Regions from separate parts of the Kosakonia cowanii JCM 10956 genome, predicted to be linked through region 2. Evidence: predicted binding sites of a transcription regulator. Region 2 holds the regulator's gene; each other region holds the start of a gene.

Region 1 (7,615 bases), 1.5 Mb from region 2:
GCACCGACTGGCGCAAACACCGCGCACCTGCCGATTAAAGGCGCAGACGGCGTGCTGATCACCTTCGCCAAATGCTGCCGCCCGATCCCTGGCGACCCGATTGTCGCCCACGTCAGCCCCGGTAAAGGGCTGGTTATCCACCATGAATCCTGCCGTAATATTCGTGGCTACCAGAAAGAGCCTGAGAAGTTTATGGCCGTGGAGTGGGATAAAGAGACGGCGCAAGAGTTTATCACCGAGATCAAGGTGGATATGTTTAACCACCAGGGCGCGCTGGCGAACCTGACGGCGGCCATTAACACCGCCGCTTCCAATATTCAGAGCCTGAATACGGAAGAGAAAGATGGCCGCGTTTATAGCGCGTTCATCCGCCTGACGGCGCGCGATCGCGTTCATCTGGCGAATATCATGCGTAAAATCCGCGTGATGCCGGATGTGATTAAAGTCACCCGTAACCGAAACTGATTGTATGAATGCTCAGCGTTATGCGCGAATCCGCGAGATGCTCGCCAGGCGTCAGCCGGATCTGACGGTCTGCATGGAGCAGGTCCACAAACCTCATAACGTCTCTGCCATTATCCGTACTGCGGATGCCGTCGGCGTGCATGAAGTGCACGCTGTCTGGCCGGGGAACCGCATGCGAACCATGGCCTCTTCCGCCGCGGGCAGCAACAGCTGGGTGGATGTTAAAACTCACCGTACCATTGAAGACGCCGTCGGCGTGCTCAAGCAGCGCGGCATGCAGATCCTGGCTACCCATCTGTCAGACAAAGCCGTCGACTTCCGTGAGATCGACTATACCCGTCCGACCTGTATTTTGATGGGTCAGGAGAAAACCGGGATCACCCAGCAAGCGCTGGATCTCGCGGATCGGGATATCATCATTCCGATGACAGGCATGGTGCAGTCGCTCAATGTCTCCGTTGCCTCCGCGCTCATCCTCTACGAAGCGCAGCGCCAGCGGCAAAACGCCGGTATGTATAAGCGTGAAAATAGCATGTTGCCGGACGCCGAGCAGCAGCGCCTGCTGTTCGAAGGCGGCTACCCTGTGCTCGCCCGCGTCGCGAAACAAAAAGGCCTGCCTTACCCTCATGTGAATAATGAGGGGCAGATTGAAGCCGACCCGACGTGGTGGGCTACCATGCAGGCTTCGAGGTAACCGATGAAAGGGAAGCTGCTCGATGCGGTGCCACTGAGTTCATTGACCGGCGTTGGCGCGGCGCAGAGCAGCAAGCTGGCGAAAATTGGCCTGCACACCGTTCAGGATCTGCTGTTACACCTTCCCCTGCGTTACGAAGATCGAACCCAACTCTACCCCATTGCTGACCTGCTGCCGGGCATTTACGCCACGGTGGAGGGCGAAGTGCTGAACTGTAACGTCACTTTCGGCGGTCGCCGGATGATGACCTGCCAGATTAGCGACGGCTCCGGCATGCTGACCATGCGCTTTTTCAACTTCAACGCAGCGATGAAAAACAGCCTTGCGGTTGGCCGCCGCGTGCTGGCTTATGGCGAAGCGAAACGGGGAAAGTATGGCGCGGAGATGATCCACCCGGAGTATAAGGTGCAGGGCGACCTCAGCACTCCGGAGCTTCAGGAGACGCTGACGCCGGTCTACCCAACGACCGAAGGCGTTAAGCAGGCCACGCTGCGCAAATTAACCGATCAAGCGCTGGAGCTGCTGGCAACCTGCGCCATCAGCGAACTGCTGCCGCCCGAGCTGGCGCAGGGTTTGATGAGCCTACCAGAAGCACTGCATACGCTGCATCGCCCGCCGCCTTCGCTACAATTAAGCGAACTGGAGAGCGGGCAGCATCCCGCTCAGCGCCGACTCATTCTCGAAGAGCTACTGGCTCATAACCTGAGCATGCTGGCGCTGCGCGCCGGTGCGCAGCGTTATCATGCGCAGTCGCTCGCCGCTAACGATACGTTAAAAGAGCAACTGCTCGCCTCCCTGCCCTTTAAACCAACCGGCGCACAGGCGCGGGTGGTGGCGGAAATTGAACGCGACATGGCGCTGGATATGCCGATGATGCGTCTGGTCCAGGGCGACGTTGGCTCCGGTAAAACGCTGGTGGCCGCGCTTGCCGCCCTGCGCGCCATCGCCAATGGCAAGCAGGTGGCGATGATGGCGCCCACCGAATTGCTGGCAGAGCAGCACGCCAATAACTTCCGCGCGTGGTTCGCGCCGCTCGGTATCGAAGTTGGCTGGCTGGCGGGCAAGCAGAAAGGCAAAGCCCGCCTGGCGCAGCAAGAGGCGATTGCCAGCGGGCAGGTGCAGATGATCGTCGGCACCCACGCTATTTTCCAGGAGCAGGTGCAGTTTAACGGCCTGGCACTGGTGATCATTGATGAGCAGCACCGCTTTGGTGTCCACCAGCGGCTGGCGCTATGGGAAAAGGGGCAGCAGCAGGGCTTTCATCCCCATCAGCTAATTATGACCGCCACGCCAATCCCGCGAACGCTGGCGATGACGGCCTATGCCGATCTCGATACTTCGGTGATTGATGAACTGCCGCCGGGCCGTACGCCGGTGACCACGGTTGCCATTCCCGATACGCGTCGCAGCGAGATTATCGATCGCGTCCGCAGCGCCTGCACCGGCGAAGGTCGCCAGGCCTACTGGGTCTGCACGCTGATTGAAGAGTCGGATCTGCTGGAAGCCCAGGCCGCGGAAGCGACATGGGAAGAGTTAAAGCTGGCTCTGCCGGAGCTGAACGTCGGGCTGGTGCATGGCCGCATGAAGCCGACCGAGAAACAGGCAGTGATGCAGGCCTTTAAACAGGGCGAGCTTCATCTGCTGGTCGCCACTACAGTCATTGAGGTTGGCGTGGATGTACCGAACTCCAGCCTGATGATTATTGAGAACCCTGAACGCCTTGGTCTTGCGCAACTCCACCAGCTACGCGGGCGCGTCGGACGTGGCGCGGTGGCCTCACACTGTGTGCTGCTCTACAAATCCCCGCTGTCGAAAACCGCGCAAAAGCGCCTGCAGGTGCTGCGCGACAGCAACGACGGCTTTGTGATTGCGCAAAAAGATCTCGAGATCCGCGGCCCGGGCGAACTGCTGGGCACCCGCCAGACGGGCAATGCCGAATTCAAAGTTGCCGATCTGCTGCGCGACCAGGCAATGATCCCCGAAGTTCAGCGCGTTGCGCGCCATATTCACGAACGTTACCCGCAGCTGGCAGAAGCGCTGATTGACCGCTGGATGCCAGAAACCGAACGCTACTCCAACGCCTGATTTTTAGAACCTGATGGTGTGAGATCAACCTCCCTTAGAAAAGTATGCTTCCAGCCGAAGCAACCGTTTGCTTTTACCATTCAGTCCGATAAAATCAGCGCTTTTCCATCAGGGGATAGCTTGAGATGTCCGTAAACACCATCGAGTCGGAAAATGCGCAACCGGTTGCGCAGACTCAACCCAGCGAATTGATCTACCGCCTTGAAGATCGTCCCCCGCTGCCGCAAACGCTGTTTGCTGCGCTGCAACACCTGCTGGCAATGTTCGTTGGCGTGATCACGCCCGCGCTGCTGATCTGCCAGGCGCTGGGTTTACCGGCTCAGGACACTCAACATATTCTCAGCATGTCGCTCTTCGCTTCCGGCGTCGCGTCACTGATTCAAATTAAAGCCTGGGGCCCGGTCGGCTCCGGGCTGCTCTCAATCCAGGGCACCAGCTTTAACTTCGTGGCACCGCTGATTATGGGCGGCACGGCGCTGAAAACCGGCGGTGCCGATGTGCCGACGATGATGGCAGCGCTGTTTGGCACCTTGATGCTGGCAAGCTGCACCGAGATGATTATCTCGCGTATTCTGCCGCTGGCGCGCCGCATTATCACCCCGCTGGTTTCCGGCGTAGTGGTGATGATTATCGGCCTGTCACTGATTCAGGTTGGGCTGACCTCCGTCGGTGGCGGCTTCGCGGCCATGGGCAACCATACCTTTGGCGCGCCGAAAAACCTGCTGCTGGCAGGCGTGGTGCTCGGGCTGATTATCCTGCTTAACCGCCAGCGCAACCCCTATCTGCGCATTGCCTCACTGGTGATCGCGATGGCGGTCGGCTATGTGCTGGCGATGTTTATGGGCATGTTGCCGGAGTACAACGCGCCGGAGAGTACCTTTATGGTGCCGACGCCGCTCTATTACGGCCTGAGCATTGACTGGAGCCTGCTGCTGCCGCTGATGCTGGTCTTTATGATCACCTCCCTGGAGACCATCGGCGATATCACTGCCACTTCCGATGTCTCTGAACAGCCTGTTACCGGCCCGCTCTATATGAAGCGGCTGAAGGGTGGCGTGCTGGCGAATGGTCTTAACTCCTTTGTCTCTGCGGTGTTCAATACCTTTCCCAACTCCTGCTTTGGTCAGAATAACGGCGTGATCCAGCTGACCGGCGTCGCCAGCCGTTATATCGGCTTCTTTATCGCGGTGATGCTGATGGTGCTCGGCCTCTTCCCGGCGGTAAGCGCGTTTGTGCAGCAGTTACCGGAGCCGGTACTCGGCGGCGCCACGCTGGTGATGTTCGGCACTATTGCCGCCTCCGGCGTGCGCATCGTCTCCCGCGAACCGCTCAACCGCCGCGCGATCCTGATTATCGCGCTGTCGCTGGCGGTAGGTTTAGGCGTGTCGCAGCAGCCGCAGATCCTGCAATTTGCGCCGGACTGGCTGAAAAACCTGCTCTCCTCCGGCATCGCAGCAGGCGGGATCACCGCTATCGTCCTGAACCTGATTTTCCCACCGGAAAAAGAGTAAATTACCTCGCGCGGCAACAGAGCATCCTCTGCTGCCGCCGCAATTTCCTTTCATCATTCCTCCCTTGAGCATCGCGCACAATTCGTGCATAACTCCCTTACGGTCACGTGAGGGAGGAAGATGATGAAATTTCTTGGGAAGCTGCTGTTAGCGGTCGTTATTATCCTGTTTGTGCTGCTGCTGGCGGCCTACTTCCTGCTGCAAACTCGCTGGGGCGCAACGCAAGCGAGCCAGTGGATCAGCGACAACAGCGATTATCACCTCACGTTCGATTCCGTTGACCACCGCTTCTCTTCCCCTTCTCATCTGGTATTAAAAGGCGTCAGTTTCGGCCGCAAAGGCCAGCCAGCAACGCTGGTGGCGAAAATGGTCGATATCGGCCTCAGCAGCCGGCAACTCACTGACCCGCTGCATGCCGACACCATTCTGCTACAGGACGGTACGCTTAACCTCTCCCCCACCGCCGCGCCGCTACCTTTCCAGGCCGATCGCCTGCAACTGCGCAACATGGCTTTTAACAGCCCGGCAACTGGCTGGGAGTTAAGCGCGCAGCGCGTTACCGGCGGTATCTCACCCTGGCAGCCAGCCGCAGGTAATGTGATCGGCAGTAAAGCACAGTTGCAGATGAGCGCCGGTTCGCTGACGTTAAATGGCGTTCCCGCCAGTAACGTGCTGATTCAGGGCAGCATTGATAAAGATGTGGTGACCTTAACCACTATCGGTGCCGATATGGCGCGCGGCTCGCTCACGGGTGATGCAAAGCGCAGCGCCGATGGCAGTTGGGTGGTGAATAATCTGCGTCTTAACGATATTCGTCTGCAAAGCGATAAGTCGCTGCAGGATTTCTTTGCCCCGCTCACCACCCTACCTTCGCTGAAAATCGGCCGTGTGGAAGTGACCGACGCCACCTTGCAGGGGCCAGAGTGGGCAGTGACTGACCTCGATCTTAGCCTGCGCAACCTGACTTTCAAGAAGGGCGACTGGGAGAGCGAAGAGGGCAAACTGTCGATGAATGCCAGCGAGTTTATCTACGGTTCGCTGCACTTTTTCGACCCGATTCTGAATGCCAGCTTCTCCCCGCAGGGCATCGCGCTGCAGCAGTTCACCTCCCGCTGGGAAAACGGCATGGTGCGCACCTCCGGTAACTGGTACCGCACAGGCAAAGCACTAGTGCTGGACGATGCGGCGTTTGCCGGCCTGGAGTACACGCTGCCGGCGAACTGGAAACAGCTGTGGATGGAGGATCTGCCCCCATGGCTAAATAGCCTGGTGCTGAAAAAATTCAGCGCCAGCCGCAACCTGGTGATTGATATCGATCCGACGTTCCCGTGGCAGCTCACCGCGCTGGATGGGTATGGCAACAATTTGCAGCTGGTGCGCGAACGGAAATGGGGTGTCTGGAGTGGGAATGCGAAGCTGAACGCTGCCGCAGGCACCTTTAACCGCGTCGATGTCCGCCGTCCGTCGCTGGCGCTCAATGCCAATAGCAACACGGTCAATATCACCGAGCTTAGCGCCTTTACCGGTCAGGGGCTGCTGGAAGCAAGAGCGGTGGTTGCGCAAACGCCGGACCGCAGCGTCAATGTCAGCCTCAACGGGCGCGGTGTGCCGGTCAATGTATTGCAGGCGTGGGGCTGGCCCGCATTGCCGATTGATGGCGAAGGTAATTTACAGTTAACCGCCAGCGGCCAGGTGCGCGCCGAGGCACCGTTAAAACCCTCCGTCAACGGCGAGTTACAGGCGGTGAACGCGCAAAAACAGCAGATTAAGCAGAGCATGCACAGCGGCACGGTGAGCAGCGCGGGTGCCGTTGCGCCAGCCGCCGCGCCGCAGGCGACGCCGTAAAACCGTGCCGGATGGCGCTACGCTTATCCGGCCTACGTTTGACTTTCCCTTTGTAGGCCCGGTAAGCGTTAGCATCACCGGGCAGCTCCTGCACCATTGCCGGATGGCGCTGCGCTTATCCGGCCTACGTTTCTACGTTTGACCTTCGCTTTTTGCAGGCCCGGTAAGCGGTAGCGCCACCGGGCAATCTGCGCTTAGAGGGTGATATAAACTTCGGTGCCCTGCGGGGTAATGACCAAACCGGTTTCACTCCTGTTCGCCGTCGCCCCCTGCAGATGGGTTATCTGCATAATATTGCGCAGGCATAGCGTCCAGTTTTTGCCTTCGCCATCAGCCCGCACGGTAATCACAGCGCCTTCACGTTTGGCTGATAAACGGAAAACGCTCTCGCCGCGGCTATCCGGCACCTCACACACGGCTTCGCGCCCATCGTCGAGTTGAAAGAGCTGGAACGCGGTGCCCTGATGCCATGCGTAATCGGGTCGCCGATCGTTATCGCCCAGCGCCAGCAGCGTATTGTCGCGAACGTAGACCGGCAGGCTCATAAAGCCATGCTGCTGTTTGTGCCAACGGCTGCCGTCGAGGAGGTCGTTATGCCACAGGTGCGTCCAGCGCCCTTCCGGCAGGTAAAACTGCACCTCACCCGCTTCACTGAACACCGGCGCGACCAGCAGAACGTCGCCGAGCATATACTGGCGGTCAAGGTAATCGCAGGCCGGATCGTCCGGGAAAGCCAGCATCATTGCGCGCATCATCGGTACACCCGATTCGTTTGCAGCTACCGCCTGCCGGTAGAGATAGGGCATCAGGCGGCATTTCAGCTGCGTGAAAAAGCGCACCACATCGCAGGACTCGTCATCGTAAGCCCACGGCACCCGATAGGATTTGCTGCCATGCAGGCGGCTGTGGCTGGAGAGTAAGCCGAACGCACACCAGCGCTTATAGACATGCGCAGGCGCGGTATTCTCGAAGCCACCGATATCATGGCTCCAGAAACCAAAGCCGGAAAGACCAA
Region 2 (7,615 bases):
CCGTGCGCAGAGAAGCTGGTACGGCTTTGCCGATAGCCGCCCATCACGCCAAGCCGCCAGTCAGGCTGGTAAACGAACCAGCCGGTCAGATTGAGATCCCACTGGTTAGCGAAATTGAGCCACGTATTAGGGTGAGAGCTGTGGTCGGTCCATCGGGATTGCGATGCCTGCTGCCAGTCGTAATCATCCATCTTGCTGCCACTGTGCGCGACAGTTGTCCAGCCGGACGCACCGAAAGTGAGCCAGGACCGCACCGGCCACTCGATAGAGCCCTGCACCACAACAGCGTGACGATAGCGCCAGTCAAGCTCGCTGAGTTTGCGTCCACCCTCATCGGTGTCGTAGACCCGCTCCTTCGCCGTTCCGCTTAGGGTGCCCAGTGAGATACGGGTCATCACATCCTCCTTGCTTGCCAGCGGCTGTTGCGCCGTGGCTGAAAAAGCAAAGAGAAGCGTCATCAACGCAATCATCTTGTCTATTGTTTTCATCATTCATCCTGAATTAAGGCAATCCTGTTCACAGCTGGTCATCAGAAAAAGCATGCCTGGGTTTATCAAAATTCTTAAAATAGGATAATTAACAAAGAGTTAAGCAAGAAATTTGCACAGTAATACCCAATAATTTAGGTTAAGTCAACGCACCGTAAGCAGGTGACAGGCAATAAAAAAGGGCTCATGTCGAAACATGAGCCCTTTCAAGGCAGAGCCGATAACGCCGGGTTATTCGGCGTCCGGTACGCCTTTATATTTCGCTGCGGCCTCTTTGATCAGCGGCTGCAATTCACCGCGCTGATACATCTCGATAATGATATCGCAGCCGCCAACCAGCTCACCCTCAACCCACAGCTGCGGGAAGGTTGGCCAGTTTGCATATTTTGGCAGTTCGGCACGGATATCCGGGTTTTGCAGGATATCCACATAGGCAAAACGCTCGCCGCATGCAGAGAGCGCCTGAACGGCCTGGGCGGAGAAACCGCAGCTTGGCAGTTTCGGCGAGCCTTTCATGTACAGCAGAATCGGGTTCTCAGCGATCTGGCGCTGAATTTTCTCAAGAGTCTCACTCATTGTCTTTGCTTCCTTCAACTTCTTCTACGGCAGAGATCGAACATTGTAGCGGGTCAGGCTTGCTTCGGAAAATAACATTTTATTCACCGCGCGAATTTACGCTGTTACAGGCACGATAAGGTAAGCGTGACTTAAGCCAACCCGGCGCGGCTCAGGCGGTGAAAAAACCGCTTTTAGCGAAACGTTTTGCTCGTTTTTGCGCGCTTGTTAACGAAACGACGTTATAGATGCAAAAACAGTATTAACGTTTGGGCTTTTTATAGATTAGAATCGACGAGTTTTTTAAATCATACGCAAGCATAATAAGATGCCTGCCCTAACAGGGGAATGCTCAGTGGCGCGGATACCAAAAGCTTCAATCACGCTCTGTGCTTTGTTGTTCACCACATTGTCTTTCACGCCATTAGCGAGCGCTTCTGAACAAGCGCCAGCCTCGGCCGTGCAAAAAACACATCTGGCGAAAGCATCCGAACGTAAGAAAAAAAACAGTTCTACAAAAACAGCAAAGAAAAGCAGTGGCACTCCAGCAGAAAAAGTCAGAAGTAAAAAAACCGCAAAAAACAAAACATCGACCAAAACGATAAAAAAGAAAAACAGCGCTACCCCGCAGAAAACCGCTAAAACTCCCTCGCGTCGTAAAGCATCCAGCTCACTGAAAACTACAACCGTTAGCTGGACTGAGAAGTGTACGCCGCGCAAAGGCCACAAGCCGCACTGTATTAAAGTGAAAAGCAGCCAGGCCGGCACGCTAGCTGACGTGCATAAACTGCGCGTGCAAAAAGTGCAAAAAACCGCGATGTCGAAGCTGATGAACCAGCTCGGCAAACCTTACCACTGGGGCGGTACCTCGCCGAAAACCGGTTTTGATTGCAGCGGGCTGGTCTATTACGCCTATAAAGATCTGGTGAAATTCCGTATTCCGCGTACCGCCAATGAGATGTATCACCTGCGTGATGCCTCGCCGGTTAACCTGCGCGAACTGGAGAGCGGCGATCTGGTCTTCTTCCGCACTCAGGGTCGCGGCACCGCCGATCACGTTGGCGTCTATGTCGGCAACGGCAAATTTATCCAGTCACCGCGCAGCGGCCAGGATATTCAGGTCACTTCATTAAGCGAAGATTACTGGCAGCGCCACTATGTTGGTGCACGCCGCGTAGTGACACCGAAAACCATTCGCTAACTCCCTCTCCCACCTGCCGCTCGCGCGGCAGGTGTTACTTCGCCTTACTCCGCCGCCGCACAGACGCGCGACGCTGAATTACGCCCGGAGAAGAGCACCAGCAGCAGCCCCAGCCCGGCAATAATCGCCCCCATCACCGGAACAAAACTGTAGCCGAGACCGCCGGAGATCACCGCACCACCTGCCGCCGCGCCAAGGGCATTACCCAGGTTAAATGCACCAATATTGACCGATGACGACAGCCCCGGTGCTTCATGGGCAACACGCATCACGCGCATCTGCAACGGCGGCACCACCGCGAATGTTGCAGCGCCCCACACCACCATCGCGATCGCCGCACCAATCTCACTGCGCGCCAGCAGCGGGATCGCCAGCATGATAACAATCAGCAGCAGTAAAAAGCCTTTCAGGGTGCCGGTTACCGAGCGGTCCGCCAGTTTCCCACCCAGATAATTGCCAATCGAGAAACCCACGCCAATCAGCACCAGCATGGCGGTGACAAACACCGGCGTGGCGTCAGTCAGTGTGCGCAACACCGGTGAGATGTAGGTATAGAGAGTGAACATTGCACCGGCACCGAGCACGGTAGTCAGCAGCGCCGTCAGCACCTGCGGGCGCATCAGTACCGCGAGCTCGTTGCGCACGTTGGGTCGCGCGCCCACGCCGCCTTTCGGTAATGAGAAGAAGAGCGAGACCATGGAGATCACCCCAAGCCCGGCGGTTGCCATAAACGACATGCGCCAGCCGATCGTCTCCCCAAGCCAGGTGGCGGCAGGCACACCGCCGATATTGGCGATAGTCAGCCCCATAAACATCGTCGCCACCGCGCTGGCCTGCTTCTCTTTCGCGACAACGCTCGCGGCTACCACCGAGCCAAGGCCGAAGAAGGCGCCGTGGTTAAGGCTGGTGATGATACGGGCGATCATCAGGGTGGCGTAATCCGGCGCAATAGCAGAGAGCACATTGCCGACGGTGAAGATCGCCATTAAGAAAATCAGCGCGTTACGACGGCCGCGATGGGAAAGCAGCAGCGTCATCAGCGGCGCGCCCACCATAACGCCGATGGCATAGGCGCTGATCAGCATCCCCGCCGCCGGAATCGAGACCCCAACACCCTGCGCAATCACCGGCAGTAACCCCATCGGGGAGAACTCGGTGGTACCAATCCCAAAGGCGCCTATCGCCAGGGCAAGCAGGGGGAAATTTATTTTCATCTTTTGACTCCGAAATGGACATGCCGACCCTCTACCGGGTCGCGAAAGGCAAAAGTATGACAGGTGTCACAAAAAACAGAAGTGAGCGTACGGAGAAAAGTTTATTGCGCAACGGGTAACAATGGGGACGCAAGAACCGAGGGAGAAGGCTCTCCCTCGCATCAGATCAATGCAGTGCAGCGGTCAGCGCGCCGAAAACGATCAGGCTCAGAACGATGACGGTAGTGAAGAGTGAATACTTAAGATCGGTGCTCATCAATTTTTCTCCATTTAATTTCCCCACAAAAAGTGAGCCTGCGCATTTTTGCACAAAATATGGGAAAAATCTTGCGTGATTTGCCAGCAGAACGGTTTTAATACTTCCCCTTTTGCTCAAGATCAGACAAAATTCGACGCTAAATTTATTAGCGTACCGGCCATTGACTCCCCTCCTGACGTCCAGTGTCGTTTTCCCGGCGTACCGCACTCACTTTGATGAGTTCAGGGTGTTTAAAGGCAAACGTTTACCTACCGAATTATCAGGAGCTTACGATATGGTCTGGAGTAATATCTGATGGCAACGATTAAAGATGTCGCGAAACGAGCAAACGTTTCCACTACAACCGTATCACATGTAATTAACAAAACCCGTTTCGTCGCCGAAGAGACGCGCAACGCTGTCTGGGCGGCGATCAAAGAGCTGCACTATTCGCCAAGCGCCGTTGCGCGCAGCCTGAAAGTGAATCACACCAAATCGATTGGTCTGCTGGCGACCAGCAGTGAAGCGGCCTACTTCGCCGAGATCATCGAAGCGGTTGAGAAGAAGTGTTTCCAGAAGGGTTACACCCTGATCCTCGGCAACGCCTGGAACAGCCAGGAGAAGCAGCGCGCCTATCTGTCGATGATGGCGCAAAAGCGTGTCGATGGCCTGCTGGTGATGTGCTCTGAGTACCCGGAAACCGTGCTCACCATGCTAGAAGAGTATCGCCATATTCCGATGGTGGTGATGGACTGGGGCGAATCGAAGGCAGACTTCACCGATTCAGTGATCGATAACGCCTTCCAGGGCGGCTATATGGCCGGTCGTTACCTGATCGAGCGCGGCCATCGCGACATCGGCGTGATCCCGGGTCCGCTGGAGCGCAACACCGGCGCAGGCCGTCTGGCTGGCTTTATGAAGGCGATGAACGAAGCGATGATCAACGTGCCGGAAAACTGGATTGTACAGGGCGACTTTGAGCCGGAGTCCGGCTACCGGGCCATGCAGCAGATCCTCGGCCAGTCCTCGCGCCCCACCGCAGTCTTCTGCGGCGGCGACATTATGGCGATGGGCGCCCTCTGCGCTGCCGATGAGATGGGGCTGCGCGTGCCGCAGGATATCTCCGTTATCGGCTATGACAACGTGCGCAACTCGCGCTTCTTTACCCCCGCGTTGACGACGATCCATCAGCCGAAGGACTCGCTGGGCGAAACGGCATTCACCATGCTGCTCGATCGCATTGTGAATAAGCGTGAACAGTCGCAGTCGATTGAAGTGCATCCGCGCCTGGTTGAGCGCCGCTCGGTGGCCGATGGCCCCTTCCGCGATTACCGCCGTTAATCCCCTCCCGCGGGAGCCTTACTCCGGCTCCCGCAGCCACTCCTTATTCAACGTTTCACTGTCGCCCAGATAATCGAGCAGCCAGTTCAGCGCAGGCGACGCCTCGTTTTGTTGCCATGTCAGGCAGCAGGCGGCATCCGGGAACGGGTTTTCCAGTTCAAGCGCCACCCAGTCACCGCTATCAAGCCACGGTCGGGCAAAATGGGCTGGCACCATCCCCACACAGAGCCCCGCTGACAGGCACGCTTCCGACGAGGCCCAGTCGGGCACCATCACCCGTTTCTGGTTATCCAGCAGCCAGGTAATGCGCTTCGGCAACGAGCGGGAGGTATCCTCCTGAATCAGCGACGGCCAGTTGCGCAACGTCTCATCGCTTAACGGACCGTTGAGTTGTGCCAGCGGATGTTGACGCGAGACGACACACTTCCAGCTTAAAGTGCCCATATCGCGAAAGGCATAGCGCCCCCCGACGGGAATGGCCTGCGTGGCACCGATCGCCAGTTCAACACGGCCATCGGCGAGCGCATCCCAGACGCCGTTGAACACCTCCTGGTAGACCACCAGTTCAACATCGCTGAAGTGACGGTAGAAATCGACAATCATCTGCCGCGTGCGGGCGCGTTTTACAATGTTATCGACGGCAATCGGCAACTGGCCGCGCCAGCCGTTGGCGATCTGCTGACACTGCTGGCGGGTGATCAGCATTTTTTTGATAACAGACCGCCCCTCCTTTAAAAACCAGACGCCGGCGGGGGTTAATTCCACATCGCGGTGGCGGCGCACGAACAGCGGCACCGCCAGCCACTCCTCCAGCTGGCGTACGGTGTAGCTCACCGCAGAAGGCACGCGGTGCAACTCCTGCGCCGCGCCGCTAAAGCTGCCATTCCGCGCTACGGCATCCACCACTTCAAGGGAGTATTCTGACCACATATTCTGCCTGCAAAATTTTTGAAACCAATGTGCAAATATTAGCGTTTCACAACCAGGAAAGCACTCCTTACACTTCCCCACCCTGATTACCTGCAATTAAAGAGAAATGAGAATGCAACCTGGCAAAGGATTTTTAGTCTGGCTCGCGGGCTTAAGCGTGCTGGGCTTTTTAGCCACCGACATGTACCTGCCCGCTTTCAGCGCGATTCAGCAAGATTTAAACACCTCTCCCGCCGTGATCAGCGCCTCGCTGAGCCTTTTCCTGGCCGGGTTCGCGGTGGCGCAGCTGCTGTGGGGACCGCTGTCGGATCGTTATGGTCGCAAACCAATTCTGCTGATTGGTCTCTCTATTTTCGCCCTGGGCTGCCTTGGCACCCTCTGGGTGCGCGATGCTACCTGGCTACTGGTGCTGCGTTTTGTGCAGGCCGTCGGCGTCTGCGCCGCCACCGTTAGCTGGCAGGCGCTGGTGACAGATCACTACCCGGCGCACCGCGTTAACCGTATTTTCGCCACCATTATGCCGCTGGTCGGCTTAACCCCGGCGCTGGCCCCACTGCTCGGCGCCTGGCTGCTGGCCCATATTGAATGGCAGGCGATTTTCGCCACCCTGCTGGCCATCACCGTGGTGTTGATGATCCCGGTTTTCCGCCTCAAATCGCCGGTAAAAGAGGTGGCGCATGACCAGCAGGCACTCACCTTTCTCGATCTGCTGCGCGCCCGCGATTATCGCGGCAATGTGATGATCTACGCCGCCTGCTCCGCCAGCTTCTTTGCCTGGCTTACCGGCTCGCCGTTTATCCTGCATGAGATGGGCTATGGCCCGTCGGTAATTGGCCTGAGCTATGTGCCACAAACCTTCGCTTTCCTGATTGGTGGTTACGGCTGCCGCGCAGCGCTGCAAAAATGGCAGGGTTCGCGCATGTTGCCGTGGTTACTGAGCGGCTTTGCTCTGAGCGTGCTGGCGACCTGGGCAGTTGGCTTTATTCCCGGCGTCTCGCTCACTGCGCTGCTGATCCCCTTCTGCCTGATGGCGATGGCAAATGGCGCGATCTACCCTATCGTGGTGGCGCGGGCGCTGCGTCCCTTCCCGCAGGCGACGGGCCGCGCGGCGGCGTTGCAGAATACCCTGCAACTGGGGCTCTGCTTCTTCGCAAGCCTCGTTGTTTCGTGGCTGATCATTACCCCGCTGCTGACCACCACCAGCGTGATGCTTGCCATGGTGCTGCTCGCGGCACTCGGTTATGGCATTCAGCATCGCGCAGACGAAGAGCAGGATGAGGTGCGTGAGCCCTCCTCCGCGCGCGGGTAGTTGCTGACGGGACTGTCGCTAATGGCGTAATTAGCACGCTATTAGCGACAAGTTGAATCACCTGATATTGAGGCCTATACTGATTCTCGGCTATCTCATAAATACGATAAATATTATGCAGTAACGGGCACCGGAGCGTGCTCGTTTCCCCAAGGAGGGCCTTTTCTGGCAAGGGTCTCTCCCTTCCTCTGTTCTACGTCTGATATCAGCCTTACGGTGCAAACCGTGAGATTTCTCACAAATTCTGCCAGCGTCTACGCTTGTAGAGTTCTGATCACTATTCGTGATGGAGAAGGTATGAGTTCATCGTGTATAGAAGAAGTGAGCGTGCGGGATGAC
Region 3 (7,615 bases), 1.5 Mb from region 2:
AACGCGATGACACAGCAATCGGGCTGGCTGCGCGCGCTTCCTTGCCTGCTGCTGGCAGGCTGCGTGACGCAAACGCCGCCAAGCGCCATTCATGACAATAAAAAACCGCAGCTTCCCGATCGCCAACTGGCCGACTTTTTATTAACGGATTGCAACGATATCTGGACACTGTCGGGGCAGAGTGTCGACAGCAACCCGCTGTTCTGGCTGCGCGGCATGGATTGCGCCCAGCGCTTGTCGCCCGCAGCGGCGCGTGCGGAAGCGCGTGCATGGTCCGATAACACCTGGCAGGCGACATTGCGCCGCGGTATTTTGCTCTCGAATGCCAAAATTACCCCCCTTGAGCGCCGTGACTATACCGATCGTCTCGATGCCTTAAGCCCGTCGATCCCGGCGCAGGTGCGCCCGCTGTTTGAGCTCTGGCGCGATGGCGAAAAAGCACAGTTGCAACTAGCCGAAGAGCGCAGCCGCTACACAAAATTGCAGCAGTCCGCCGACAGCGAGCTCGACAAACTGCGTGCCCAGCAGCAATCCCTGCATGAACAGCTTGATACCACCACCCGCAAGCTGGAAAACCTTACCGACATTGAACGGCGTCTCTCCATTCGCAAACCGGCGCCTGCCGATATGCCGGACAGCGCGCATCCGGCGAAAAGCGATACCGATCAGCAGGAGGCGAAACCATGACCAATCGCAAACCGGCGCATCTGTTGCTGGTGGATGACGATCCGGGCCTGCTGAAGCTGCTCGGGCTGCGCCTGACCAGCGAAGGCTACAGCATTGTTACCGCCGAAAGCGGGCAGGAGGGGTTACGCATTCTCGCGCGTGAGAAGGTCGATCTGGTGATAAGCGACCTGCGCATGGATGAGATGGATGGCATGCAGCTCTTCGCCGAGATCCAGCGCCTGCAGCCGGGCATGCCGGTAATTATTCTCACCGCGCACGGCTCGATCCCCGATGCCGTTGCCGCCACGCAGCAGGGCGTCTTCAGCTTTCTCACCAAGCCGGTGGATAAAGACGCGCTCTACAAGGCAATCGATGATGCGCTGGAGCACAGCGGCTCCGCCAGCGACGATCAGTGGCGTGAAACCATTGTCACCCGCAGCCCACTGATGTTGCGCCTGCTTGAACAGGCGCGGATGGTGGCGCAGTCCGACGTCAGCGTGCTGATTAACGGCCAGAGCGGCACCGGTAAAGAGGTGCTGGCGCAGGCGATCCACAACGCCAGCCCGCGCAGTAAAAACGCCTTTATCGCCATCAACTGCGGCGCGCTGCCGGAGCAGCTGCTGGAATCGGAACTCTTCGGTCACGCGCGTGGGGCTTTTACCGGCGCGGTAAGCAGCCGGGAAGGGCTGTTCCAGGCGGCAGAGGGCGGGACGCTGTTTCTTGATGAGATTGGCGATATGCCGATCCCGTTACAGGTCAAACTGCTGCGCGTGTTACAGGAGCGCAAGGTGCGCCCGCTCGGCAGCAACCGCGATATCGATATCAATGTGCGCATTATTTCAGCGACGCACCGCGATCTGCCAAAAGCGATGGCGCGCGGCGAGTTTCGTGAAGATCTCTACTATCGTCTGAACGTGGTCAGCCTGAAGATCCCGGCGCTGGCGGAGCGCGCGGAGGATATTCCGCTGCTTGCCAACCACCTGCTGCGCCAGTCTGCGGACCGCCATAAGCCGTTTGTGCGCGCCTTTTCCACCGATGCGATGAAGCGGTTAATGACCGCCAGCTGGCCCGGTAACGTGCGCCAACTGGTGAACGTGATTGAGCAGTGCGTGGCGCTCACCTCGTCGCCGGTGATCAGCGACGCGCTGGTCGAGCAGGCGCTGGAAGGGGAGAACACCGCGCTGCCGACCTTTGTCGAAGCGCGTAACCAGTTTGAACTCAACTACCTGCGCAAGCTGCTGCAAATCACCAAAGGCAACGTGACGCACGCCGCGCGGATGGCGGGGCGCAACCGCACCGAGTTTTACAAACTCCTCTCCCGCCATGAACTGGATGCCAATGACTTTAAAGAGTAAAGGCGAAATGATTATGGTACTGTGAGCAACCGATTACGATGCAGCAGACTGGCAAGAGCGTGTAAGGAACGACCATGAAAAAGATTGATGCGATTATTAAACCTTTCAAACTGGATGATGTGCGTGAAGCGCTGGCTGAAGTCGGCATCACCGGGATGACGGTAACGGAAGTGAAGGGTTTTGGTCGCCAGAAAGGCCACACCGAACTCTACCGTGGCGCAGAGTATATGGTGGATTTTCTGCCGAAGGTGAAGATTGAGATCGTGGTGGGCGACGACATTGTCGATACCTGCGTCGATACCATTATCCGTACCGCGCAGACCGGTAAAATCGGCGACGGCAAAATCTTCGTCTTTGACGTTGCGCGCGTAGTGCGTATTCGTACCGGCGAAGAAGACGACGCCGCCATCTGATCTTTCGCCCTCACCGCGCACGGTGAGGGCATCCTGCTTACAGCACCTTGTGCGGGCCGAAGCACTCATAGTGAATGCGATCGCGCTCAACGCCAAGCGTCACCAGCTGTTGTGCCGCAAACTGCATAAACGCCACCGGCCCGCAGAGATAAAACTGCATTTCCCCGTCACTCACTCGATCTTTCATCTCCGTAAGCGCCATCAGCCCGGTGCTGTTAAACAACCCGGCCTGCTCATCCGCCGCGTTTGGCTGACGATACCAGACATGTTGATAAAAGTGCGGCAGGTTCGCGCCCAGTTCGCTTACCTCATCGGTAAAGGCATGCACCTCGCCGTTTTCCGCCGCATGGAACCAGTTAACCTGCGCGCGGTGATGTCTGTAGGTTAGATGGTGCAGCATCGCCAGCATCGGCGTCTGACCCACGCCTGCGGAGATGAGCGATACCGGCGTTTGCGGGCTGACATCGAGGAAGAAATCACCGGCCGGTGCGGCAAGATAAACAACATCTCCAGGCTTCGCTTTATCGTGCAGCCAGTTTGAGACCTGGCCGCCCGCTTCACGCTTCACCGCAATTCGGTAGCTTTTGCCGTTCGGCTCGCGGGTGAGAGAGTACTGGCGGATCTCCTGATGGGGAAACCCTTCCGGCTTCAGCCACACGGCAAGGTACTGACCCGGCCGGTAATCGGCGATCGGCTGGCCGTCGACCGGCTCAAACTCAAAACTGGTGATCAGCGCGCTGCGCTGCACTCTCTCTACCAGGCGGAACGCGCGCGTCCCCTCCCAGCCGCCCTTTTTATCGGCGTGCTCGCGGTAAATCTCCGCTTCACGATTGATAAATACACCCGCCAGCACGCCGTAAGCTTTGCCCCACGCGTCCAGCACCTCTTGCCCCGGCTGGAACATCTCATCAATAGTCGCCAGCAGATGTTCGCCGACAATGTCATATTGCTGCGGTTGGATCTGGAAGCTGGTGTGCTTCTGGGCGATTTTTTCCACCGCTGGCAGCAGGGCGGGGAGATTGTCGATATTTGCGGCGTAGGCGGCAATGGCATTGAACAGCGCTTCACGCTGATCGCCATTGCGCTGGTTGCTCATGTTGAAGATCTCTTTCAACTCGGGGTTGTGCTGAAACATCCGATCGTAGAAGTGAGCGGTCAGTTTCGGGCCGGTAGCGGCGAGCAACGGGAGGGTGGATTTAACGGTGGCGATGGTCTGAGCGTCGAGCATGATGGCTTCCTTCTAAACGTGCATTTTTAAAGTTGTATTTTATATGCATCTTATAACCGCCAGCCTAAGATTGTAAAGGGCGCAATGAAAGAGGGGTTATCTAACATGAAGAAGTTGCATCACAAAGCTGAAAAGAAATCCCTTTCCCGACCGAAGCCCGTTATTGCTCAAAGCCTTGTGTGACGGGCAGCCAATCGTTTGCGCAAAAACCTTTGTCAAGACCTGTTCTCAGAATTTTAATCAGTTATACTGTCAGCCGTTCCCGAATTCGGGCCCTCATTGAGAGTTGTTTTGTTAGCTGAGTCAGGAGATGCGGATGTTAAAGCGTGAAATGAACATTGCCGATTATGATGCCGAATTGTGGCAGGCTATGGAGCAGGAGAAAGTACGTCAGGAAGAGCACATTGAACTGATCGCCTCCGAAAACTACACCAGCCCGCGCGTTATGCAGGCGCAGGGATCTCAGCTGACGAACAAATATGCCGAGGGTTACCCTGGCAAGCGTTACTACGGCGGCTGTGAATATGTCGATATCGTTGAACAGCTGGCGATTGACCGCGCGAAAGAGCTGTTTGGCGCCGATTACGCCAACGTTCAGCCGCACTCTGGCTCACAGGCTAACTTCGCCGTCTACACCACGCTGCTGGAGCCGGGCGATACCGTTCTCGGTATGAACCTGGCGCACGGCGGCCACCTGACTCACGGCTCCCCGGTTAACTTCTCCGGCAAACTCTACAACATCGTCCCTTACGGCATCGATGAAACGGGCCACATTGATTACAACGAACTCAATGAGCAGGCGCAAAAACATAAGCCGAAAATGATCATCGGCGGCTTCTCTGCTTACTCCGGCGTGGTTGACTGGGCCAAAATGCGCGAAATCGCTGACAGCATCGGCGCGTACCTGTTTGTCGATATGGCACACGTTGCCGGTCTGATTGCCGCAGGCGTCTACCCGAACCCGGTTCCGCATGCTCACGTTGTTACCACCACCACCCACAAAACCCTGGCGGGTCCGCGCGGCGGCCTGATCCTGGCGAAGGGCGGCAGCGAAGAGCTGTACAAAAAACTGAACTCTGCCGTCTTCCCTGGCGGCCAGGGCGGCCCGCTGATGCACGTTATCGCCGGTAAAGCGGTGGCGCTGAAAGAGGCGATGGAGCCGGAGTTCAAAACCTACCAGCAGCAGGTTGCGAAAAACGCCAAAGCGATGGTGGAAGTGTTCCTTGCGCGCGGCTACAACGTCGTTTCTGGCGGTACCGATAACCACCTGTTCCTGCTGGATCTGGTTGATAAAAACCTGACCGGTAAAGAAGCGGACGCCGCGCTGGGCCGTGCCAACATCACGGTTAACAAAAACAGCGTGCCGAACGATCCGAAGAGCCCGTTTGTGACCTCCGGTATCCGCGTCGGTACGCCGGCTGTGACCCGTCGCGGCTTCAAAGAAGCGGAAGTCAAAGAGCTGGCAGGCTGGATGTGTGACGTGCTGGACAGCATCAATGACGAAGCGGTAATCGAGCGCACCAAACAGAAAGTGCTGGATATCTGCGCCCGTTTCCCGGTTTACGCATAAGTTTCCAAAATCAAACAAGCCCGCTTCCTGTGAAGCGGGCTTTTTTTTGCCTGCTCGCCAGTGCTGCATTCCGCCCGGCGCGTTTTAATGTTGCAAAACCTGCGCTTAGGCAAATTTGTTACCTGATTGTTGCTTGCCAGGCCTGGCGTTTGCCGCCAGACTAACGCTTCGATTCAGGAGGAAATCATGGTTCTGCAGTCAACGCGCTGGCTGGCGCTCGCTTATTTCACCTACTTTTTCAGTTACGGCATCTTCTTACCCTTCTGGGGCGTCTGGCTCAAAGGCGTCGGGTTAACCCCCGAAATCATCGGTATGCTGCTTGGCGCCGGTCTCGTCGCCCGTTTTCTCGGTAGCCTGTTGATTGCCCCGCGCGTAAGCGACCCCTCCCGATTAATCACCGCCCTGCGCGTGCTGGCGCTGGCTACGCTTATCTTTGCGATGGCCTTTTACGCCGGAAGCCATGTCGCCTGGCTGGCGGTGGTGATTGTCGGCTTTAACCTCTTCTTCTCGCCGCTGGTGCCGCTGACAGATGCGCTGGCGGGCACGTGGCAAAAACAGTTTCCGATGGATTATGGCCGCGTCAGGGTGTGGGGATCGATCGCCTTTGTGATTGGCTCGGCGCTGACCGGCAAACTGGTAAGCCTTTACGACTACCGGGCGATTCTGGTGATGCTGTCGATCGGTACCGCCTCAATGCTGCTCGGCATGCTGCTGCGCCCGTCGATTATGCCACAGGGTGAAAACCGCCAGCAGGAGGGTGCAGGCTGGCCCGCCTGGCGCACCTTGATTGTGCAGAACTGGCGCTTTCTCGCCTGCGTTTCGTTGTTACAGGGCGCGCACGCCGCATATTACGGCTTCAGCGCGATTTACTGGCAGTCGGTGGGCTACTCCGCCTCAACGGTGGGCTATTTGTGGTCACTGGGCGTGGTGGCGGAAGTGGTGATTTTTACGCTCAGCAACCGTCTGTTCCGCCGCTTCAGCGCGCGCGATCTGCTGCTGCTCTCGGCGGTGTGCGGTCTGGTTCGCTGGAGTCTGATGGGCTGGACCATTGCGCTGCCGTGGCTGGTTGTCGCGCAGATCCTGCACTGCGGCACCTTCACGGTGTGTCACCTGGCGGCCATGCGTTATATCTCCGCCCGGCAGGGCAGTGAGGTGATCCGGTTACAGGCGGTCTACTCCGCCGTGGCGATGGGCGGAAGTATTGCCCTGATGACGATGATCGCTGGTTTCCTCTTCGAACATCTGCATCAGGGGCTGTTCTTTATTATGGCGTTGCTGGCACTGCCAGCGCTGGTCCTGCGTCCAACGGTCGCCGCGCAGAAGGGGAGCCCTCAAGCATAATGCGAATATGCTCCTGCTGCTGGTCGCTCAGCAGCCCGTCGGTGTGGATCAGCGGTGCAGAGAAGAGCGGCAGCGGCGTGGTGTAAGGGGTGATGATAAGCGTCACATCTTTTGGCGCACCCTCTTCGCGGAAGCTCTCCAGCGGCAAGTAACGAATGGTGAGCGGTAGCAGCGTTAACTCGCGCAGCTGCTGCTCAATCTCCTGCTCTCTGGCGCTATCGTCGCCGGTAATCAGCACCAGCTGCTTCTCATGCAGATCGCTCTCCTGCATCAGCCAGGCACCGAAAATCACCGCCACCAGACCCGCTTCCTCATCGCTAAAGCGCAGCCCATACTCCGTCTCCAGCCCCTCTAACGCCGTGCGCGTGGTGCGCATCAGGCGCGGGTAGAGCTGATTAATTTCCGCCGGCAATGCGTTATCGATACCAATGCCAAACAAACTGCGATCCAGCGCCTGGGCAAGGTGGATATAGAGCTGATTGGTCAGCCCCTGCTCGTCGCTGAAATACATGCCGGAGAGCTGGTGGAAGTGGGCAATCATCTGGCTGATGGCCAGGCGCAGGCGGTGATCCTGCTGATGATCGTCCTGGCTGGGATCGGGTGTACGCACCAGCATAAACAGCAGGGTTAAAAAGAGGTGCTCATTCTCATGAGCCGTAGCGGCAACGCGACGCTGCCAGTGGCGGACAATATCCTGCGCCACCAGATACTCGGCGCGCATCTGCGCCCACGCCTGCTGAACCGGGTTAAATTCCGGCGAGTGGCCGCTATGATGCTGCAACAGGCAGTACTGCAAATAGAGACCCAAAAACTGGCGATCGCGACACTCAAACGAGCGTTTAAGGCGGCGCGAGCAGAGGTTGATCAACGCATGCAGATTAATATCGTCATAGAGTGTGCGCGCAATGCCCTGCTGTTTAAGCGCCGTTTTTAAAGCGGGCGTAAAGTGTTCAGTAATAAATTCCGGGCAGAGGCGCAGGGCGCGGCGCAGCCAGTGGAGCAGGCACAGGCGCTGATCGAGCGGCGTGCCTTCGATGCGGTA
Region 4 (7,615 bases), 1.2 Mb from region 2:
GAAAAAGGCGCTATCGATATGATCATTCGCCGCCCGGAGCTGCGCTTTAAGCTGGCGCGTATTCTGGCGAAGATGATGAATCTGCCGGCGCCGGATGCAGACGATACGCATATTGGCACGGTGGTGACGCCAGAGCCGGATCAGGAAGGCGAAGCCTGATAATACACGTCACGCTTTCTGCTGCAGGTGCGTTGATGCGCCTTGCTTAGCTCGCTCTTTCTCCACACAGGAAAGCGGGATGGCTATGTGACCACGCGCCAGCAGCGAAAACGAGCATGTGTATACTCATGAGGGCAGGGCCAAAAGGCACTGCCCTTTTGCTTTTCACACCGCACACTATCAACGGGCATCATGGACACTCTCTCTACTCCGCAAGCCACGTCGCCCCTGGCCGCATGGCTCTCTTATCTGGAACAGCTGCACAGTAAACCTATCGATTTAGGGCTCGATCGCGTAAGCCAGGTGGCGGCGCGGCTTGATGTGCTGCGTCCCGCACCTTTTGTCTTCACCGTCGCCGGAACCAACGGCAAAGGCACCACCTGCCGTACGCTGGAGTCGATCCTGCTGGCGGCCGGTTATCGCGTTGGTGTTTATAGCTCGCCGCATCTGGTGCGCTACACCGAACGCGTGCGCGTACAGGGCGGGGAGCTGGCAGAAAGCGCGCATACCGCTTCCTTCGCGGAGATCGAAGCCGTGCGCGGCGATATCTCTTTAAGCTATTTTGAATTTAGCACCCTGTCAGCGCTGTGGCTGTTTAAGCAGGCGCAACTGGACGTGGTGATCCTCGAAGTGGGCCTCGGTGGACGTCTCGACGCCACCAATATGGTCGATGCCGATGTCGCGGTGGTCACCAGCATTGCGCTCGATCATACCGACTGGCTCGGGCCGGATCGCGAAAGCATCGGCCGTGAAAAAGCGGGCATCTTCCGTGCCGGTAAACCCGCGGTGGTTGGCGAGCCGGATATGCCGCACACCATCGCTGATGTGGCGCAGGAGAAAGGCGCGCAGCTGTTACAGCGCGATGTGGCGTGGCACTACGAGGTTGGCGCGCAGAGCTGGCGTTTTCGCGATGCGCAGGGTGAGCTGAGCGATCTGCCGCTGCCGCAGGTGCCGCAGCCGAACGCGGCTACCGCGCTGGCCGCGCTGCGCGCCAGTAAACTGGCAGTAAGCGAGCAGGCGATCTGCGACGGCATAGAACGGGCGATTTTACCCGGTCGTTTTCAGATTGTGAGCGAATCACCACGTCTGATCCTTGATGTCGCGCATAATCCTCATGCCGCAGGCTATCTTGCCGGGCGGCTGGCGGCGCTGCCAAAAAGCGGCCGCGTGCTGGCGGTGGTTGGCATGCTGCATGATAAAGACATTAGCGGAACGCTTGCCTGTCTGGAGCCGGTGGTCGATAGCTGGTATTGTGCCCCTCTGGAGGGGCCGCGCGGCGCGACGGCGGAGCAGCTGCTGGCGCACCTGACGTCGGGGCAAGCATTCCCGGACGTGACCCAGGCCTGGCAGGCGGCAATGGCGGAGGCCGACGCCTGCGATACCGTGCTGGTGTGTGGCTCGTTCCACACCGTGGCGCATGTCATGGAAGCGATGGAAGCGGGGAGAACCGGTGGCAAGTAAGTTTCAGAACCGTTTAATGGGCACCGTTATACTGGTCGCGCTCGGGGTGATTATTCTGCCCGGGCTGCTCGACGGGCAGAAAAAGCATTATCAGGATGAGTTCGCAGCGATCCCGCTGGTGCCGAAGCCGGGCGATCGTGACGAGCCGGATATGATGCCGGCCGCAACCCAGGCGCTGCCCGCGCAGCCGCCGGAAGGCGCTGCCGAAGAGGTGCGTGCTGGCGATGCCGCGGCACCGTCCCTGGATGCCTCAAGGCTTGCGGCAAACAGCAATCCCGATCCGGAAGTGACCACCACGTCGGTGACGCCAAAGCCAAAACCCGTTGAAAAGCCGCAGCCTAAACCGCAGCCGCAGCCGCAGCCGCAGCCGCAGCAGCCTGCGCGCGAGCAGCCGACGACGGCGAACGCGGCACCGGCTAAAGCGCAGGAGGAGAAACCTGCTCCGACCGGCAAAGCCTATGTGGTCCAGCTGGGCGCGCTGAAAAACGCCGATAAAGTGAATGAAGTGGTGAGTAAACTGCGCGCGGCGGGCTATCGCGCTTACACATCGCCGACTACGCCGGTTCAGGGTAAAATCACCCGCATTCTGGTCGGCCCTGATGCTTCGCGCGATAAACTCAAAGCGTCGCTGGGTGAGCTGAACCAGCTGTCAGGCCTCAATGGCGTGGTGATGAACTACAGCGCCAATTAACCGCGCAACCCTGCGCTATTTTGCTGGCAACGGCCCGTAAAACGGGGCAGGGAAGCCAGATAAATGCGCGGTCATTAAGGCCAATGTTCTGCTGGCGTTGAATATTTTTTCAGCGCCATTTTTATTTCCGCGCGGGAAGGAAATCCCTACGCAAACGTTTTCTTTTTCTGTTAGAATGCGCCCCGAACTGGATGACAGGGCGTAAAATCGTGGGACACATATGGTCTGGATTGATTACGCCATCATCGCGGTGATTGGTTTTTCCTGTCTGGTAAGCCTGATCCGCGGCTTTGTTCGTGAAGCGTTATCGCTGGTGACATGGGGTTGTGCTTTCTTTGTCGCCAGCCATTACTACACTTACCTGTCAGTCTGGTTCACGGGCTTTGAAGAGGAACTGGTACGTAATGGAATTGCCATCGCGGTGCTGTTTATCGCGACGTTGATTGTGGGCGCTATCGTTAACTACGTTATCGGTACGCTGGTGGAGAAAACCGGCCTGTCGGGTACAGACAGGGTGTTGGGGATCTGCTTTGGTGCGCTTCGCGGCGTGCTGATCGTCGCCGCCATTCTGTTCTTTCTGGATACCTTTACAGGCCTGTCGAAAAGCGAAGACTGGCAAAAGTCGCAGCTTATCCCGCAATTCAGCTTCATCATCAGGTGGTTCTTTGACTATCTGCAAAGCTCGTCGAGTTTCTTGCCCAGGGCTTAAGCCCTGAGATGTGGCTTAGAGTTTGGTTTAACAGGCGGTTTTCGCGCGCTGTCCCTCTTCAAGAGGTCTTTGACGATTACGCCTGGTAAACCAAGCTCTTAACGAGGAAAAGACGTATGTGCGGTATTGTCGGTATCGCCGGTTTCATGCCGGTAAACCAGTCGATTTATGACGCGTTGTCGGTGCTGCAGCACCGTGGGCAGGATGCAGCGGGCATCATCACCATTGATGCCAATAACTGTTTCCGTCTGCGTAAAGCGAATGGCATGGTGAATGATGTATTCGAAGCCCGCCATATGCAGCGTCTGCAGGGCAATATGGGGATTGGCCACGTTCGTTACCCTACCGCGGGCAGCTCCAGCGCTTCAGAAGCGCAACCCTTCTACGTTAACTCCCCGTACGGCATTACGCTTGCGCACAACGGCAACCTGACCAACGCGCACGAACTGCGTAAAAAGCTGTTCGAAGAGAAGCGTCGCCACATTAACACCACCTCAGATTCTGAAATCCTGCTCAATATTTTCGCCAGCGAGCTGGATAACTTCCGTCATTACCCGCTTGAAGCGGATAACGTTTTCGCCGCGATTGCCGCGACCAACCGCCAGATCCGCGGTGCCTACGCCTGCGTGGCGATGATTATTGGTCATGGTATGGTCGCTTTCCGCGACCCGAACGGCATTCGCCCGCTGGTGCTGGGCAAGCGCGAACTGGGCGATGGCCGCACCGAATATATGGTGGCATCGGAGAGCGTTGCGCTCGATACGCTGGGCTTTGAGTTCCTGCGTGATGTCGCACCGGGCGAAGCGGTTTATATCACCGAGAAAGGGCAGCTTTACAGCCGCCAGTGCGCGGAAAACCCGGTCAGCAACCCGTGCCTGTTCGAATATGTCTACTTTGCGCGCCCGGACTCCTTTATCGACAAAATCTCCGTCTACAGCGCCCGCGTCAATATGGGCATGAAGCTCGGCGAGAAGATCGCCCGCGAGTGGGAAGATCTTGATATCGACGTGGTGATCCCGATCCCGGAAACCTCCTGCGATATCGCGCTGGAGATCGCCCGCATTCTGGATAAGCCTTACCGTCAGGGTTTTGTGAAAAACCGCTACGTTGGCCGCACCTTTATCATGCCGGGCCAGCAGCTGCGCCGTAAATCGGTGCGCCGCAAGCTGAATGCCAACCGCGCCGAGTTCCGCGACAAGAACGTGCTGCTGGTGGATGACTCCATCGTGCGCGGCACCACCTCGGAGCAGATTATCGAGATGGCGCGCGAAGCCGGGGCGAAGAAGGTTTACCTCGCTTCCGCGGCACCGGAAATTCGCTTCCCGAATGTCTACGGCATTGATATGCCGACCGCCAATGAGCTGATTGCCCACGGTCGTGAAGTGGATGAAATCCGCCAGATCATCGGCGCCGACGGGCTGATTTTCCAGGATCTCAACGATCTGATTGATGCCGTACGCGCAGAGAACCCGGACATTCAGCAGTTCGAGTGCTCGGTGTTTAACGGTATTTACGTCACCAAAGATGTCGATCAGCAGTATCTTGATTACCTCGACTCCCTGCGTAATGACGATGCCAAAGCGGTACAGTTGCAGAACGAAGTTGAAAGCTTAGAGATGCACAACGAAGGCTAATCCCGCCGCGCCCCTCGCATGAGGGGCGCAACTTGTTGCAACACCCTCTATAATCAGGCAAAGTTTGCGCTTATGTTAGCGGGTGGATAAGCAGATGAAACGACTGATTGTGGGCATTTCCGGCGCCAGCGGCGCAATTTATGGCGTTCGCCTGTTACAGGTGCTGCGCGATGTCGCTGAAGTAGAGACCCATCTGGTGATGAGCCAGGCCGCCCGGCAAACTCTCTCCCTTGAAACCGACTACTCCCTGCGCGATGTGCAGGCGCTGGCAAACGTGGTGCATGACGCCCGCGATATCGCCGCCAATATCTCCTCTGGCTCGTTCAAGACCGCAGGCATGGTGATCCTTCCCTGTTCCATTAAAACCCTCTCCGGCATTGTTCACAGCTACACCGACGGGCTTCTGACCCGTGCGGCAGACGTGGTGCTGAAAGAGCGTCGCCCGCTGGTGCTCTGCGTGCGTGAAACCCCACTGCATCTTGGCCACTTACGTCTGATGACCCAGGCGGCAGAACTTGGTGCGGTGATCATGCCGCCGGTGCCTGCGTTTTACCATCGTCCGCAAAGCGTGATGGATATTGTCGATCAGACCGTCAACCGCGTCGTGGATCAGTTTGATATCGAACTGCCGGAAGATCTTTTTGCCCGCTGGCAGGGTGGCGATGCTGCAAAATAGTGCAACGTATCGCCGGATGCGCTTTTTTAGGGCAATTTTGTAAGCGCGATCATATCCTCAACATTTAATCCTCTTTTCCCCCGCTTACTGCTGCGGTTCGTTCCGCAGACCTGCTATCTTTCATCACAACGGTCAATCTGCAACGTTTTATTAACATTTCCCGCGCCGCATCATTTGGCCCTCGGGAAAGTGGCATAAGACGTGCAAGGCTACTGGCTGCAACACAACACATGACACAATAAAAAAACAGCACACTTGAGGGTAATGTATGAAGAAGACGGTCCTCGCTCTGTCTTTACTGCTGGGGCTCTCCGCCACCGCCAGCGTTTATGCAGCGCTTCCCCAGACAGTCCGTATCGGCACCGATGCCACCTATGCACCTTTCTCCTCGAAAGATGCCAAAGGGGAGTTTGTGGGCTTTGATATCGATGTTGGTAATGAGATGTGCAAACGCATGCAGGTGAAATGCACTTGGGTCGGCAGCGATTTCGATGCCCTCATCCCCTCGCTGAAAGCGAAGAAGATTGACGCCATTATCTCGTCGCTCTCCATTACCGAAAAACGCCAGCAGGAGATCGCCTTCTCCGAGAAGCTCTACGCGGCGGATTCACGCCTGATTGCAGCCAAAGGCTCGCCTATCAAGCCGACACTGGAGTCGCTGAAAGGTAAACATGTCGGCGTGCTGCAAGGCTCAACGCAGGAAGGTTACGCCAACGATAACTGGCGCAGTAAAGGTATCGACGTGGTGGCCTACCAGAACCAGGATCAGATCTACTCTGACCTGGCTGCCGGTCGTCTCGATGCGGCATTCCAGGATGAAGTGGCCGCCAGCGAAGGCTTTCTGAAACAGCCTGCGGGCAAAGAGTTTGCTTTTGCTGGCCCGTCGGTGAAAGACAAAAAGTACTTTGGCGACGGCACCGGGATCGGCCTGCGTAAAGATGATACCGAGTTGAAAGCGGCATTCGACAAAGCCTTTACCGAGCTGCGTAAAGATGGAACCTACGACAAGCTTGCCAAAAAGTATTTCGACTTTAACGTCTACGGCGAGTAAGGCTGTATGGCCTGCGCCAGCGGGCCGTGAGGGAAAACGGTGCGCCATGCGCCTTTCGCGGCATGGTGCAGCAAACGGTGTCTGTTCCAGCGTGGTGCAGTGGCTGCATCACAATAGTGCAGCGCTGCATAGCTACGCACTCAGATTGCAAAAAAAGTTATCCTGCCGCGTTTATCTTTTGCCTTGCCGGGGGAGATGATGGCACGATAACGCACCGTTAAGTTGTGAGAATTCCCTTAGGAAAGACAGTCTGTTGAGGATAATGATGAAAAAATTGGTGCTCTCCCTTTCTCTGGTGCTCGCTGTTTCCAGCGTCTCTACTGTATTTGCTGCAATCCCGCAAAAATTACGTATCGGTACCGATCCTACTTATGCCCCGTTTGAATCAAAAAATGCGCAGGGTGAGTTGGTCGGTTTTGATATCGATCTGGCAAAAGAGCTCTGTAAGCGCATTAATACGCAGTGTGTGTTCGTTGAGAACCCGCTGGACGCGCTGATCCCTTCGTTAAAAGCGAAGAAAATCGACGCGATTATGTCCTCGCTGTCGATCACTGAAAAGCGCCAGCAGGAGATTGACTTCACCGACAAACTCTACGCGGCGGATTCCCGCCTGGTGGTAGCAAAAGATTCTGACATTCAGCCGGAGCTGGACAAGCTGAAAGGCAAGCGCATCGGCGTATTGCAGGGCACCACCCAGGAGACCTACGGTAATGTTCACTGGGCACCGAAAGGAGTCGAAATCGTCTCCTATCAGGGCCAGGACAATATCTACGCCGACCTGACCGCAGGCCGTATTGACGCGGCGTTCCAGGATGAAGTGGCTGCCAGCGAAGGTTTCCTGAAAACCGCGATGGGCAAAGCCTATAAATTCGGCGGGCCGTCGATTAAAGATGAGAAGCTGTTTGGCGTCGGCACCGGCATGGGCGTGCGTAAAGGCGATAGCGAACTGCGTGACGCGCTGAATAAAGCTTTCGCCGAGATGCGTGCTGACGGCACCTACGACAAGCTGGCGAAAAAGTATTTCGATTTTAATGTTTACGGTGGTTAATCCCACACCCTATTAACGTGCGACCCCTCCCGCAAGGGAGGGGAAGAGACACGGCAAACACCACACACGACAGGACAGGCTGCATGCTGCACGGGTTTTCTCAAGTGATATTCCAGGGCGCGCTGGTGACCCTCGAGCTGGCGCTCAGCTCCGTGGTGCTGGCGGTGCTGATTGGCCTGGCGGGCG

What was found. The regulator PurR, encoded in region 2, represses purine synthesis genes. The targets are predictions, from matches to a motif close to CANGCAAACGTTTGCNTG.
Region 1: a site for PurR is predicted at 3,301-3,318, ahead of BWI95_RS08305 (nucleobase:cation symporter-2 family protein). Genes of this name have one in related genera too.
Region 3: a site for PurR is predicted at 3,850-3,867, ahead of glyA (serine hydroxymethyltransferase). Genes of this name have one in related genera too.
Region 4: a site for PurR is predicted at 2,459-2,476, ahead of cvpA (colicin V production protein). Genes of this name have one in related genera too.

Annotation. Positions count from the first base shown of each region.
Region 1 covers NZ_CP019445.1:1,787,843-1,795,457, reverse strand. The annotation lists gene spoT (bifunctional GTP diphosphokinase/guanosine-3',5'-bis pyrophosphate 3'-pyrophosphohydrolase) at 1-465, shown strand, start outside; gene trmH (tRNA (guanosine(18)-2'-O)-methyltransferase TrmH) at 470-1,159, shown strand; gene recG (ATP-dependent DNA helicase RecG) at 1,163-3,244, shown strand; gene BWI95_RS08305 (nucleobase:cation symporter-2 family protein) at 3,370-4,755, shown strand; gene BWI95_RS08300 (AsmA family protein) at 4,879-6,600, shown strand; gene yicI (alpha-xylosidase) at 6,795-7,615, opposite strand, start outside.
Region 2 covers NZ_CP019445.1:3,262,927-3,270,541, reverse strand. The annotation lists gene BWI95_RS15415 (omptin family outer membrane protease) at 1-491, opposite strand, end outside; gene BWI95_RS15410 (Grx4 family monothiol glutaredoxin) at 720-1,064, opposite strand; gene BWI95_RS15405 (C40 family peptidase) at 1,399-2,244, shown strand; gene BWI95_RS15400 (MFS transporter) at 2,289-3,458, opposite strand; gene cydH (cytochrome bd-I oxidase subunit CydH) at 3,625-3,714, opposite strand; gene purR (HTH-type transcriptional repressor PurR) at 4,012-5,037, shown strand; partial or broken gene punR (DNA-binding transcriptional activator PunR) at 5,034-5,967, opposite strand; gene punC (purine nucleoside transporter PunC) at 6,080-7,276, shown strand; gene cfa (cyclopropane fatty acyl phospholipid synthase) at 7,574-7,615, shown strand, end outside.
Region 3 covers NZ_CP019445.1:91,955-99,569, reverse strand. The annotation lists gene qseG (two-component system QseEF-associated lipoprotein QseG) at 1-687, shown strand, start outside; gene glrR (two-component system response regulator GlrR) at 684-2,021, shown strand; gene glnB (nitrogen regulatory protein P-II) at 2,096-2,434, shown strand; gene hmpA (NO-inducible flavohemoprotein) at 2,472-3,662, opposite strand; gene glyA (serine hydroxymethyltransferase) at 3,979-5,232, shown strand; gene BWI95_RS00430 (3-phenylpropionate MFS transporter) at 5,419-6,573, shown strand; partial or broken gene csiE (stationary phase inducible protein CsiE) at 6,563-7,615, opposite strand, start outside.
Region 4 covers NZ_CP019445.1:4,464,169-4,471,783, reverse strand. The annotation lists gene accD (acetyl-CoA carboxylase, carboxyltransferase subunit beta) at 1-159, shown strand, start outside; gene folC (bifunctional tetrahydrofolate synthase/dihydrofolate synthase) at 352-1,620, shown strand; gene dedD (cell division protein DedD) at 1,610-2,311, shown strand; gene cvpA (colicin V production protein) at 2,532-3,020, shown strand; gene purF (amidophosphoribosyltransferase) at 3,137-4,654, shown strand; gene BWI95_RS21150 (UbiX family flavin prenyltransferase) at 4,749-5,330, shown strand; gene argT (lysine/arginine/ornithine ABC transporter substrate-binding protein ArgT) at 5,599-6,381, shown strand; gene hisJ (histidine ABC transporter substrate-binding protein HisJ) at 6,647-7,429, shown strand; gene BWI95_RS21135 (histidine ABC transporter permease HisQ) at 7,513-7,615, shown strand, end outside.